DNA from 3 places in the Thauera humireducens genome. Region 3 is predicted to be linked to each of the others. Evidence: predicted binding sites of a transcription regulator. Region 3 holds the regulator's gene; each other region holds the start of a gene.
What was found. The regulator sigma-54, encoded in region 3, starts transcription at its own class of promoters, with help from an activator protein. The targets are predictions, from matches to a motif close to TGGCACGCTTNCTGCTNA.

Region 1 (4,276 bases), 710 kb from region 3:
GCCGAGGTCGGTGGCCTGCAGCTTCTCCGGCGTCATGTCGCGGATCTCGAGCCAGGTGGCGTTGGTGGTTTCCCACATCTCCGCGGTGAGCGTGCCGCGCACCGCATGCGCGTTCTCGCGCGCGGCGCGCAGGCAGTTCCACACGCTCGACAGGTTGTTGCGGTCGAGCACGACGAACTCGATGACGTCGCGCGGCGTCAAGGGCCGCCCGGTGCGGGCGAAGGCCTCGGTCAGCTCGCTGATGGCGAGGATCGCGCCCCAGCCGTCGTCGTAGCAGCCGTTATTGCGTGGCAGCAGCGACATGCGGTACGACACGTCCAGCATGCGCACGGTGTTCTCGGCACGTTCGGTGTAGCGTGCCATCCAGTACAGGTGGTCGGCGGTGCGGCTCAGCATGATGATTCTCCCGGCGTGATTCGATGCGCGATCGGATTCAGTTGACGACCCAGGTGTCCTTGGTGCCCCCGCCCTGCGAGGAATTGACCACCAGCGAGCCGGCCTTCATCGCCACACGGGTCAGGCCGCCGGGCACCATGCGGATCTCCTTGCCCCCGGACAGCACGAAGGGGCGCAGGTCGATGTGGCGCGGTGCGATGCCGGCGTCGACGAAGGTCGGGCAGGTCGACAGGGACAGCGTGGGCTGTGCGATGTACTTCTCGGGCGCGGCGAGGATGCGCTGGCGGAAGTCCTCAATCTCGGCACGGGTCGCGGCCGGGCCGACGAGCATGCCGTAGCCCCCGGCGCCATGGACTTCCTTCACCACCAGTTCGGGCAGGTGCGCAAGCGTGTAGGCGAGGTCGTCCGGCTCGCGCAGCATGTAGGTCGGCACGTTGTTGAGGATCGGTTCCTCGCCGAGGTAGAAGCGCACCATCTCCGGCACGTAGGGGTAGATCGACTTGTCGTCGGCCACGCCGGTGCCGACCGCGTTGGCCAGCGTCACCCGCCCGGCGCGATAGGCGGACATCAGGCCCGGCACGCCCAGCATCGAATCGGGGCGGAACACCTGCGGGTCGAGGAAGTCGTCGTCGAGGCGGCGATAGATCACGTCGACCCGGCGCGGTCCCTGGGTGGTGCGCATGTAGACGGTGTCGTCCTTGACGAACAGGTCCTGCCCCTCGACCAGCTCGACGCCCATCTGCTGGGCGAGGAAGCTGTGCTCGAAGTAGGCGCTGTTGTAGGCGCCGGGTGTCAGCACCACCGCCGTCGGGTCGAGCACGCCGGCGGGCGCGACCGCACGCAGGGTCTCGAGCAGCAGATCGGGGTAGTGCTCGACCGGCTGCACGTTGTAGCGCGAGAACAGGTCGGGGAAGAGCCGCATCATCATCTTGCGGTTCTCCAGCAGGTAGCTCACGCCCGAGGGCACGCGCAGGTTGTCCTCCAGCACGTAGTACTCGCCCTTGCCGTCCGCGCCCGCCGCCCGCACCAGATCGATGCCGGCAATCATCGCGTACAGGCCGCCCGGCACCTCGACGCCCTTCATCTCGCCGCGGAACTGGGCGTTGTTGAGCACCTGGTCGGCCGGCAGGCGGCCGGCGCGCAGGATCTCCTGGCCGTGGTAGATGTCGGCGAGGAAGGCGTTGAGCGCTTTCACGCGCTGGCGCAGGCCGGCTTCGAGCGCCGTCCACTCCTCGCCCGGAATGATCCGCGGCAGCAGGTCGAAGGGAATCAGGCGCTCCTTGCCCCCTTCGGCGCCATACACGTTGAAGGTGATGCCGACGCGGTGGAAGGCGACGTCGGCCTCGCTGCGCTTGCGCTCGATGCGCTCGCGCGGCGTGTCGGCCAGCCAGTCGGCGTAGGCGAGGTAGTGCGGACGGACGGCGCCATCCGGGGCGTGCATTTCATCGTAGGGTTTCGCGGCGGTGGTCGTGCTGTCTGCGGTCATGATTGGGCTCCCTTGCGACGCGATTCAGCAGAAAGCGTGCCAATCCCGCGAAGCACGCACGGATGCGGCTTCGCAGCCTGCTGCGCGGCGGGCACTGCGGTGGTGCGCACCACCACGGCATCCGATGCATCAACATGGTGCGCGGATGTCGTCGCACGGGGCCTCCACCGGCATCACCGTCACCGCCACCTCGACGGCATGCCCGGCCCCACCGAGGATGACGCCGCGCAGCGGACACACGTCGCCGTAGTCGCGCCCCCAGGCCAGCGTGATGTGGCCATCGCCGGGCTGCATGTCGTTGGTCGGATCGAACTCCACCCAGCCCACGCCGGGACACCACACGCCCACCCAGGCGTGCGAAGCGTCGGCCCCGACCAGCCGCGCCTGCCCCGGTGGCGGCGCGGTCAGCAGGTAACCCGACACGTAGCGCGCCGCCAGCCCGAGCGAACGCAGGCAGGCGATCATCAGCTGCGAGAAGTCCTGGCACACGCCGCGCCGCGCGGCGAAGACCTGGGCGACCGGCGTGGCGACGTCGGTCGCGGCCGGATCGAAGCGGAAATCGGCGTGGATGCGCGCAGACAGCGCCGCGCTCGCCTCGAGCAGCGGACGCTCGGGCGTGAAGCACGGCAGGGCGTAGTCCGCGTAGCGCGCCGCCTCGGCGCCGAGCGCCACGAAGGGCGAGGCGAAGCGGTACTGCCCGGCGTCGCGCGCCTCGGCCTGCAGCGGCGCATGGCCCGACAGGGCATCGCGCAGATGGTCGCGCGCCGCCTCCCACGGCAGGCTGGCAGCCGGGTCCGGCCAGTCCGGCGCGAGCACGCCGACGCGGCTGCGCGCCCGCACGCTCAGGCGGTCGTGCGCGGCATAGAGGCTGAAGCAGCTCACCGGATTGCCGAAGAAGTCCGTCCGCTCGCGCCGCTGCGCCGGCACCGGATCGATCTCCAGCACGTACGACACCAGCCGCTGGCGCAGGCTTTCACGCGGCCGCAGGTGCGCGACCTGCTGCGACAGCAGCACCGGGCTGGTGTAGCGGTAGGTCGTGTCGTGAAGCAGCTCGTAGAACTGCATCGCGTCGGCGGGCCGTTCAGCGGGAGGCCGTGGCATGGCTGCGCGCGTCCAGGTGGGTGAAGTAGCGCTGCGAGAGGACATCCGACAGCGTGTTGCCGGCCGCCCAGATGCGCTGAAGCAGGCCGAAGACCGTGGCGCAGGCCGCGGCGGCGTGGGTCGCCCGGCCGTCGGCAGCGAGGCCGGCCAGGCAGTCGCAGTCGGCGACGGCATCGAGCTCGCGCATCAGCACGGCCAGGGGCTCGCCCAGCGCGGCGCCATCGGGCAGGCGCGCCAGGTGGTCGACCAGCGAATCGAGCTGGTAGCGCAAGGCGCGCGGGTTGTCGCCGTCGAACATCACCAGCTCCGCGACCGGCCGCGGCGCCAGGCCGCGCGCATGACGGCTGCGGTAGCGGATCTCGCCGTCGGTCACGGCCAGCAGGGCCTCGAGCGCGCCTCGCTGCGGCACCGCCAGCAGCACCGCCAGCGCCGAAGCGAGGAACTGCAGGCGCTCGATGCGGCGGCCGATCGACAGGAAGCGCCAGCCGGCGTCGCGCGGCATGCTCTCGATGACGAAGCCCGACAGCGTCACCAGCGACAGCAGCGATTCGTCGAGGCGGTGCATCGCCTCACCCAGGCCGGGCGCCTCGGTCACCGGCGTCGCAAATCCGGCGAGGCGGTTGTAGATGCGCCAGCTGTCCGGCGACAGGCGGTCGCGCAGTTGCGCGGCCAGCCGCAACACCATGCGCAGGTTGGCGACGACGCTGCCGCTGCGCGTGTCGTCGAACAGGGCGCACGCCAGCGCCTGCGCACTTGCGCCGCCTTCGCCACCCTCCGCGTCCTCCGCGCGCTCGCCCGCCCGCGGCAGCACGCCGCAGCGCCGGCACAGCTCGGCCAACGCGGCCACCGTGGGCGAATCCGCCTGCGCAGCGGCCTCGCCCGCGGCCGGCCCGACGTGGTCGAGCACGGCCAGCCCGCCGACGCGGCCCAGCGTCTCGCGCCCCAGGCGCGCTGCGCCGTCGGCACGCTCGCTGTAGCGGCCGAGCCAGAAGAAGCTCTCCGCCACACGGCTGGCCAGTCCCGGTGCCGCGAGGCTACGCTCGCGCAGCGCGATCTGCCCCGGCACCGCGGGGCGCCGGCTTGGTCGCACCGTTTCCGCCGGGCCACTGAGCACCCACGCATCCTTGCTGCCGCCACCGTGCTGCATCGACACCACGCGCATGTCGGTCTCGGGTGCCACCCGCACCAGGCCGCCCGGCATCACGCGAAAACCGTCGGGGCCGACCGCCGCGAACACCCGCAGCCCGATGTTGCGCGCCACCAGGCCCGCGGCCGGTTCGTCCTCAGCCGCCA
Region 2 (4,276 bases), 160 kb from region 3:
CACACCGCGGCTGTCGAGCCGCGCATTCACGTCGCCCTGGCGTTCCATCTGCTGCGCCCGCGCCTGCACCACGCGCGCCCGCACGTCCGCTGACGAGGGCGCCGGGACCGCCGTGGCGAGCTCCTCGTGCGCCAGCACCGGAACCTCGACCACCAGGTCGATGCGGTCCAGCAGCGGCCCGGAGAGTTTTCCGCGATAGCGGGCAACCTGTTCGGGCGTGCACCTGCAGGGCTTTCGCGGGTGTCCCGCATAGCCGCAGGGACAGGGATTCATCGCTGCCACCAACTGGAACCGGGCGGGGAACTCCGCACGTCTGCGGGCGCGCGAGACGCTGATATGGCCTGTTTCCAGCGGTTCGCGCAGGGATTCGAGCACACGGCGGTCGAACTCGGGCAACTCGTCGAGGTAGAGCACCCCGTTGTGGGCCAGCGAGATCTCGCCCGGCCGCGGCGTCGCCCCGCCGCCCACCAGTGCCGCCGCCGAGGCCGAGTGATGCGGACTGCGGAAGGGGCGCTGGGCCCAGCGCGACGCATCGAAACTGCCTTCGAGTGAACACACGGCCGCGGTCTCGAGCGCTTCATGTTCGAGCATGGGTGGCAGCAGGCCGGGCAGCCGCTGCGCCAGCATGGACTTGCCCGTGCCCGGCGGACCGAACAGCAGCAGCGAGTGCGCGCCCGCGGCGGCTACTTCCAGCGCACGGCGCGCCTGGAGCTGCCCGCGCACATCGGCAAGGTCGGGCGCGCACGCCGTGGCGGCAGCGGCCGGATTGTCGAGCACGGTCGGCGGCAGCGGCGTGTGGCCATTGAGGTGCGCCGCCACCGCACACAGGCTGGCCGCCGGCAACACGGTCGCGGTACGCGCCAGCGCCGCTTCGGGCGCGTTGGCCGTCGCCACCACGAGACTGCGCCGCGCACGCCCTGCGGCCAGCGCCACGGCAAGCACGCCGCGCACCGCGCGCAGCTCGCCATTGAGCGACAGCTCGCCGCAGAACTCCAGCCCGTCGAGCAGCCTGCCGGCGACCTGGCCGGAAGCGACAAGAATGCCCACGGCGATCGCCAGATCGAAGCGCCCGCCCTCCTTCGGCAGATCGGCAGGCGCCAGATTGACCGTGATGCGCCGCTGCGGGAACTCGAACTGCGAGGTCTGAAGGGCCGCACGCACCCGGTCGCGCGCCTCGCGTACCTCGGTGTCGGGCAGGCCGACGAGACTGAAGGCGGGCAGGCCGTTGGCCAGATGCACCTCGACCGTGACCTCCGGCGCGTCGAGACCATCGAGTGCGCGGCTGCGCACGAGTGCAAGCGACATGCGGCTCTCCAGACTGGGCGGGGGGCCAGTCTAGCGGAGAACACACTAATGACAAACAGATAAGCCGGACGACATGTCCGGCACCGGAGATCAGGCCGGCTTGTCACCCTCGCCGGCGAGGCGGCGCTCGAGCTCGACAACGCGGGCTTCCAGATCGGCAACCTTCTGGCGCGCATGGGCCAGCACTTCGCGCTGCACCTCGAATTCCTCGCGGGTCACGAGGTCGAGCTTGCCGAAGGCGCTGCCGAGCATGGCCTTGACGTTCTTCTCGATGTCGCGGGCGGGGCTGTTGGCCGCCAGTTCGGAGAGTTTGGAGCCGATTTCGTCGAGAAAGCGCGGAGTAGCCATGATCGGTAGTGAAGTGCCGGTTGTAGACGGTCGAAGTCTAGCACGCCCGCCAAGACTGCCCGGCGTCGGCCGCGGACACCGCGCCGATGCCGATGCACCACATCGGTGCATCACGTCCCGCTTTCGTGCGCGATTTCATCTCGCACCGCAGCAACGCCGCCCGAAAAGCGCCATCGGCGCACGTGAACCCCGCATGAACACTGGATTTCACGAATCTGGCACGCGGCCTGCTAAAGGTTGTTCGTCGGAACCCCTCATCTGTCTCAGGAGAAAACAACCATGCACAAGACCCTTGTCGCCGCCGCCCTCGCCGTCGCCCTTCCCTTCGCGGGGGCAGCCCACGCCGAAGAGAGCCCCTTCTCCGCCAACGTGGGCATCGTGTCGGACTATGCCTACCGCGGCATCAGCCAGACCGACGAGCGTCCGGCCCTGCAGGGCGGCTTCGATTATGCGCACTCGAGCGGCTTCTACGTCGGCGTGTGGGGCTCGAACGTCTCCTGGCTCAATGACGTCGACACCACCGACTCGACCGGCAACAGCCTCGAGATCGACCTCTACGCCGGCTACAGCGGCGAAGCCGGCCCGATCGGCTACGACGTCGGCCTGCTGCAGTACTACTACCCGGGCAGCTACAGCTCGACGTGGAAGACCGAGACCGGCCTGACCAAGCCGAACACGCTGGAGGGCTACATCGGGCTGTCGTGGGAGTTCCTGTCGTTCAAGTACTCCTACTCGTTCACCGACCTGTTCGGCCTGCCGGACTCGGAAGGCAGCCAGTACTACGACCTGGGCGTGTCCTACGAACTGGGCGGCGGATTCAACCTCGACGCGCACTACGGCTACAACGACCTCAAGGGCGGTGACGACTACAAGGACTGGAAGCTCGGCGTGACCAAGGAGCTCGGCGGCTTCGAGTTCGGTCTGCACTACGTCGATACCGACATCAAGGACGTCGACCTCGCCGATGACCGCTTCATCGTGTCGGTCAGCAAGTCCTTCTGATCACCCCGCCAGCTGAACGGGAGAAAACCATGAAATTCATCGCTGCGATCATCAAGCCCTTCAAGCTCGACGAGGTGCGCGAAGCGCTGTCCGCCATCGGTGTGCAGGGCATCACCGTCACCGAGGTCAAGGGCTTCGGCCGCCAGAAGGGCCACACCGAGCTCTACCGCGGCGCCGAGTACGTCGTCGATTTCCTGCCCAAGGTGAAAGTCGAGGCAGCCGTGTCCGACGACCTCCTGGACCAGGCGATCGAGGCCATCGAGAAGTCCGCCGCCACCGGCAAGATCGGCGACGGCAAGATCTTCGTCTTCGAACTGGAACAGGCCATCCGCATCCGCACCGGCGAGACCGGCCCGGACGCGCTGTAAGGGAGATCATCAAAATGAAGAAACGCTTTGCACTTCTGCCGGCGCTGGCCCTCGGTGGCGCGCTTGCCGGCGCATCGGGCGGCGCCTTCGCCCAGGAGGCCGCCGCCGCTGCGGTCGAGGTCAACAAGGGCGATGTGGCCTGGATCATGACGGCCACCCTGCTCGTGCTGATGATGGCCCTGCCCGGCCTCGCACTGTTCTATGGTGGCCTGGTACGCGCCAAGAACATGCTGTCGGTGCTGATGCAGGTCATGACCGTGTTCTCGCTGAATGCCCTGCTGTTCGCCATCTACGGCTACAGCCTGGCCTTCACCGAAGCCAGCCCCTTCATCGGCTCGCTGGACAAGATCTTCCTGTCCGGGGTGACGATCGACACGCTCGCCGACACCTTCACCGAGACCGTGAAGCTGCCCGAGTTCGCCTTCATCGCGTTCCAGGCCACCTTCGCCGGCATCACCGGTGCGCTCATCGTCGGCGCCTTCGCCGAACGCATGAAGTTCTCCGCGGTGCTGATCTTCTCGGTGATCTGGTTCACCTTCTGCTACCTGCCTATCTGCCACATGGTATGGGGCCCGGGCGGCTACCTGCTGGAGGACGGCGCGCTCGACTTCGCCGGCGGCACCGTGGTGCACATCAACGCCGGCGTCGCCGGCCTGGTGGGCGCCTACATGGTGGGCAAGCGCATCGGCTTCGGTCGCGAATCGATGGCGCCGCACAGCCTGACGCTGACCATGGTCGGTGCCTCGCTGCTGTGGGTGGGCTGGTTCGGCTTCAACGCCGGCTCCAACCTCGAAGCCACCTCGGGCGCCGCGCTGGCCTTCATCAACACGCTGGTGGCCACGGCTGCCGCGGTGCTGGCCTGGTCGCTGGGTGAGGCACTGCTGAAGGGCAAGCCCTCGATGCTGGGTGCGGCGTCGGGCGCGGTGGCCGGCCTGGTCGCCATCACCCCGGCCTGCGGTTCGGTCGGCCCGATGGGCGCCATCGTCATCGGCCTGCTGTCGGGCTTCATCTGCCTGTGGGGCGTGAATGGCCTGAAGCACATGCTCGGCGCGGACGACGCACTCGACGTGTTCGGGGTGCATGGCGTGGGCGGCATCGTCGGCGCCATCCTGACCGGCGTGTTCGCGGCCCCGTCGCTGGGCGGCACCGGCGGCGAGGACTTCGCGATGGGTGCGCAGGTGTGGATCCAGACCTGGAGCGTGATCATCACCATCGTGTGGTCCGCCGTGGTCGCCTTCGTCGCCTACAAGATC
Region 3 (4,276 bases):
CCCGCTGCGGCAGCCGCCGAGGCCTGAGCGCCCGACGCCATGGCCGAGCCCAGCCTGCGCGAGCGCGCCCTTCGCCACCTCGCCCGCCGCGATCATTCGCGCGCCGAGCTGGCGCGCAAGCTCGCCGCGCATGGCGAGGCCGACGAGGTCGAGGCCGTCATCGCACGCATGGGCGAACTCGGGTTGCAGTCCGACAGCCGCTTCGCGGAAGCCTTCGTGCGCGGCAAGGCCGCGCGTTTCGGCGCGAGCCGGCTGCGCAACGAGCTGGCCCGTCGCGGCATCGAGCGCGAGCTGATCGACGAGGCCATCGCCGGCGAATGTACCGAGTCCGAGATCGAGCGTGCCCGCAGCGTGCTGCATGGCCGCTTCCGCGAGCCGCCGACCGACCCCCGCGAGTGGGCCCGGCAGGCGCGCTTCCTGCAAACCCGCGGCTTTGCGCCCGACCTGATCCGCAAGCTGCTGAAAGAGCCCTACGATGAGTCTGCTTAAGGTCGCCGGTCTGCAGAAGCGCTACAAGGCGCGCACGGTGGTGCACGACGTCGGCTTCGAGGTCGGCTCGGGCGAGGTCGTCGGCCTGCTCGGCCCCAACGGGGCGGGCAAGACCACCTGCTTCTACATGATCGTCGGCCTGGTGCGTGCCGACGGCGGCCAGATCGGACTGGACGGCAAGGATCTCACCCACCTGCCGATTCACGCCCGCGCCCGCCTCGGCCTGTCCTACCTGCCGCAGGAAATGAGCGTGTTCCGCAAGCTCACGGTGGCCGAGAACATCCGCGCGGTGCTCGAACTGCAGGGGCTGGAGTCACGCCAGATCGACGAACGCCTGCAGGAACTGCTCGAGGAACTGGGCATCACCCACCTGCGCGACAACACCGCGATCTCCCTGTCGGGTGGCGAACGCCGCCGCTGCGAGATCGCCCGCGCGCTCGCCACCGATCCGCGCCTGATCCTGCTCGACGAGCCTTTCGCCGGCGTCGACCCGATCGCCGTGATCGATATCCAGAAGATCATCCGCTTCCTCAAGGAACGCGGCATCGGCGTGCTCATCACCGACCACAACGTGCGCGAGACGCTTGGCATCTGCGATCGCGCCTATATCATCAGCGAGGGTCGCGTGCTCGCCAGCGGCCAGCCTGACGAGATCATCGCCAACGAGAAGGTGCGCCAGGTCTACCTCGGCGAACATTTCCGCCTCTAGCGCCCGAATGAAACCCAGCCTCCAGCTCAAGCTCTCGCAGCACCTCACGCTGACGCCTCAGCTGCAGCAGTCGATCAAGCTGCTGCAGCTGTCCACGCTCGAGCTGAACCAGGAGATCGAGCGCTTCCTGCTCGAGAACCCGATGCTCGAGCGCGAGGAGATCGACGACTTCGTGCCGCAGCCCGGTCTCGCCACCAGCACCCCGCCTGCCGAACGTGAGCGCGAGCGCGAACGCGAAACCAGCGCCGAGGCCGCCAGCGACGGCGAAGCAGGAAAGGCGAACGATCGCGAGGACAACGAGGAAGGCATCGACTGGTCCAACGTCGGCAGTGGCGCCCAGGCCAAGCGCGACGATGACGACGACACCGACTTCCAGGAGTTCCAGGCGGCCGAGCTGTCGCTTCGCGACCACCTCGACGAACAGGTGGCGCTGTCGCCGCTCTCCGACCGCGACCGCGCGCTGGTGCGCTTCATCATCGAGGCGCTGGACGACGACGGCTACTTGCACCAGCCGCTCGAGGAATTGCTCGAGTTGCTACCACCCGAGCTCGACATCGACCTCGACGAGCTTTCCATCGCGCTGCGCCACGTGCAGCACCTCGACCCTGCCGGCATCGGCGCACGCAGCCCGCAGGAATGCCTGTCGCTCCAGTTGCGTGCGATGCCCGAGACGCCGACGCAGATGCTCGCGCTCGAGATCGTTGACCAGCATCTCGAACTGCTCGCCGAGCGCAACTTCGCGCGCCTCAAGAAACACACCGGTTGCGACGACGACCAGCTGCGCGCTGCCCACGCTCTGATCTGCAGCCTCGACCCGCATCCGGGCTCGCGCCACTCCGTCTCCGAGACGCGCTACGTGCTGCCTGACGTCATCGTGCGCAAGATCCGCGGGCGCTGGACCGTCAGCCTCAACCAGGACGCGATGCCGCGCCTGCGCGTCAACCGGCTCTACGCCAGCCTGCTGCAGCAGAACCGCGGCCAGGGCGGCGGCCTGACCGGCCAGTTACAGGAAGCACGCTGGCTGATCAAGAACGTCCAGCAGCGTTTCGACACCATCCTGCGGGTCTCCCAGGCCATCGTTGACCAGCAGCGGCAGTTCTTCGATCATGGAGACGTGGCGATGCGGCCACTCACTCTCCGGGAGATCGCGGACCAGCTCGAACTGCACGAATCCACCGTTTCGCGCGTCACAACGCAGAAATACATGGCGACGCCGCGCGGTGTGTTCGAACTCAAGTATTTCTTCGGCAGCCACGTCTCCACCGACACTGGCGGAGCGGCCTCTTCCACGGCGATTCGGGCACTGATTCGTCAACTGGTGGACGCCGAGGACAGCAAGAAGCCGCTGTCCGACGCACGGATTGCAGAAGTTTTGGGCCAGCAGGGTATCGTGGTCGCACGACGCACCATCGCGAAGTACCGCGAATCACTGAATATCCCGCCGGTCAGTCTGCGCAAATCGATCTGACAACAACAGGAGTTACCATGAATCTCAACATCACCGGGCGCCACGTCGAGGTCACCCCGGCCATCCGTGACTACGTGAGCACCAAGCTTGACCGCGTCATCCGCCACTTCGACAACGTCACCAGCGTGGCGGTGATCCTCTCCGTCGAAAAGCTGAAGCAGAAGGCCGAAGTCACGCTGCACGTGCGCGGCAAGGATCTCTTCGTCGAAAGCGACGACGCAGACATGTACGCCGCCATCGACTCGATGGCTGACAAGCTCGATCGTCAGGTGCAGAAATACAAGCAGAAGATGGCCGACCACAACCACGAAGCCCTGAAGCATCAGGAGCCGGAAGCCTGATTGCCAGGTTGCGGTTTTATGTCCGGGGTGTGGGTATAATGCGCGCGTTTTCAAGACGCGGCTTCAACGCATCCCGGTCCGTCCGATCGCCCAGCGCGGCGCCAGCGGCAACGGCGCTGCGCAAGCTCCACTGCGAATGAGCCTGATACCTCAACTCCTGCCACTGTCCAATGTGGTGGTCGATCTCGATGCAAGCAGCAAGAAGCGTGTCTTCGAACAGGCGGGGCTGCTTTTCGAGAACAACCAGGGCATCGCCCGCAGTCTCGTGTTCGACAGCCTGTTCGCTCGAGAACGGCTTGGCTCCACAGGCCTCGGCCAGGGCATCGCCATCCCGCATGGCCGCATCAAGGGCCTGAAGGAAGCGGCCGGCGCCTTCCTGCGCCTGGCTGCCCCGGTGCAGTTCGATGCGCCCGATGGCCGCCCGGTGAATCTCCTGTTCGTGCTGCTGGTGCCCGAGCAAGCCAACGAGACCCACCTGCAGCTCCTGTCCGAGCTCGCGCAGATGTTCAGCGACCGCGCCTTCCGCGAAGCACTACTGAACGCGCCCGACGCCGAACACATCCACCAGATGTTCCTCGACTGGGGTACCGATGCGGCAGACAAGCGTCGCGAGGCTGTTTGAGGCCCAGCGCGAGCGCCTTGAACTCACCCACGTCAGCGGACGGCTCGACGCCACGCTGGCCGTCGCTGAAGAGCGTATCTGGCCGGCCGACCTCGTCGGCCACCTCAACCTGATCCACCCCACGCGCCTGCAGATCATTGGCGCAGCCGAGCTGGCCTGGGCACGGCGCCAGACGACCGACAAGGTCGCCCATCACCTCAACGAGATCCTGTCGACCCGGCCACCGGCCATCATCATCGCCGACGGCTGTGCTGCCTCGAACATCATCCACGGCATCTGCGAGGCCCACGACGTCGCCCTGTTCACCACGCCGCAGCCCGCGGCCGGCGTGATCGACCAGCTGCGCCTTTACCTGTCACGGGAACTGGCCGAGAAGATCTCCTTGCACGGCGTCTTCATGGACGTGCTCGGTGTGGGCGTGCTGATCACCGGCGATTCGGGCGCAGGCAAGTCGGAACTCGCGCTGGAGCTGATCTCGCGTGGCCACGGCCTGGTGGCGGACGACGTCGTCGAGTTCTCGCGCGTCGCCCCCACCGTGCTCGAAGGACGCTGCCCGCCGATGCTGCAGGACTTCATCGAAGTCCGCGGCCTGGGCATCCTCAACATCCGCACCATCTTTGGCGAGACGGCCTGCCGGCGCAAGATGC

Region 1: a site for sigma-54 is predicted at 1,907-1,924, ahead of AC731_RS13510 (circularly permuted type 2 ATP-grasp protein). Genes of this name have one in related genera too.
Region 2: a site for sigma-54 is predicted at 1,870-1,887, ahead of AC731_RS15890 (TorF family putative porin). Genes of this name have one in related genera too.

Annotation. Positions count from the first base shown of each region.
Region 1 covers NZ_CP014646.1:2,869,819-2,874,094, forward strand. The annotation lists gene AC731_RS13505 (alpha-E domain-containing protein) at 1-396, opposite strand, end outside; gene AC731_RS13510 (circularly permuted type 2 ATP-grasp protein) at 434-1,882, opposite strand; gene AC731_RS13515 (transglutaminase family protein) at 2,012-2,947, opposite strand; gene AC731_RS13520 (circularly permuted type 2 ATP-grasp protein) at 2,964-4,276, opposite strand, start outside.
Region 2 covers NZ_CP014646.1:3,420,067-3,424,342, reverse strand. The annotation lists gene AC731_RS15900 (YifB family Mg chelatase-like AAA ATPase) at 1-1,305, opposite strand, end outside; gene AC731_RS15895 (accessory factor UbiK family protein) at 1,396-1,653, opposite strand; gene AC731_RS15890 (TorF family putative porin) at 1,933-2,655, shown strand; gene glnK (P-II family nitrogen regulator) at 2,685-3,023, shown strand; gene AC731_RS15880 (ammonium transporter) at 3,038-4,276, shown strand, end outside.
Region 3 covers NZ_CP014646.1:3,575,292-3,579,567, reverse strand. The annotation lists gene recA (recombinase RecA) at 1-27, shown strand, start outside; gene recX (recombination regulator RecX) at 40-489, shown strand; gene lptB (LPS export ABC transporter ATP-binding protein) at 476-1,198, shown strand; gene AC731_RS16630 (RNA polymerase factor sigma-54) at 1,206-2,666, shown strand; gene hpf (ribosome hibernation-promoting factor, HPF/YfiA family) at 2,684-3,007, shown strand; gene ptsN (PTS IIA-like nitrogen regulatory protein PtsN) at 3,144-3,629, shown strand; gene hprK (HPr(Ser) kinase/phosphatase) at 3,598-4,276, shown strand, end outside.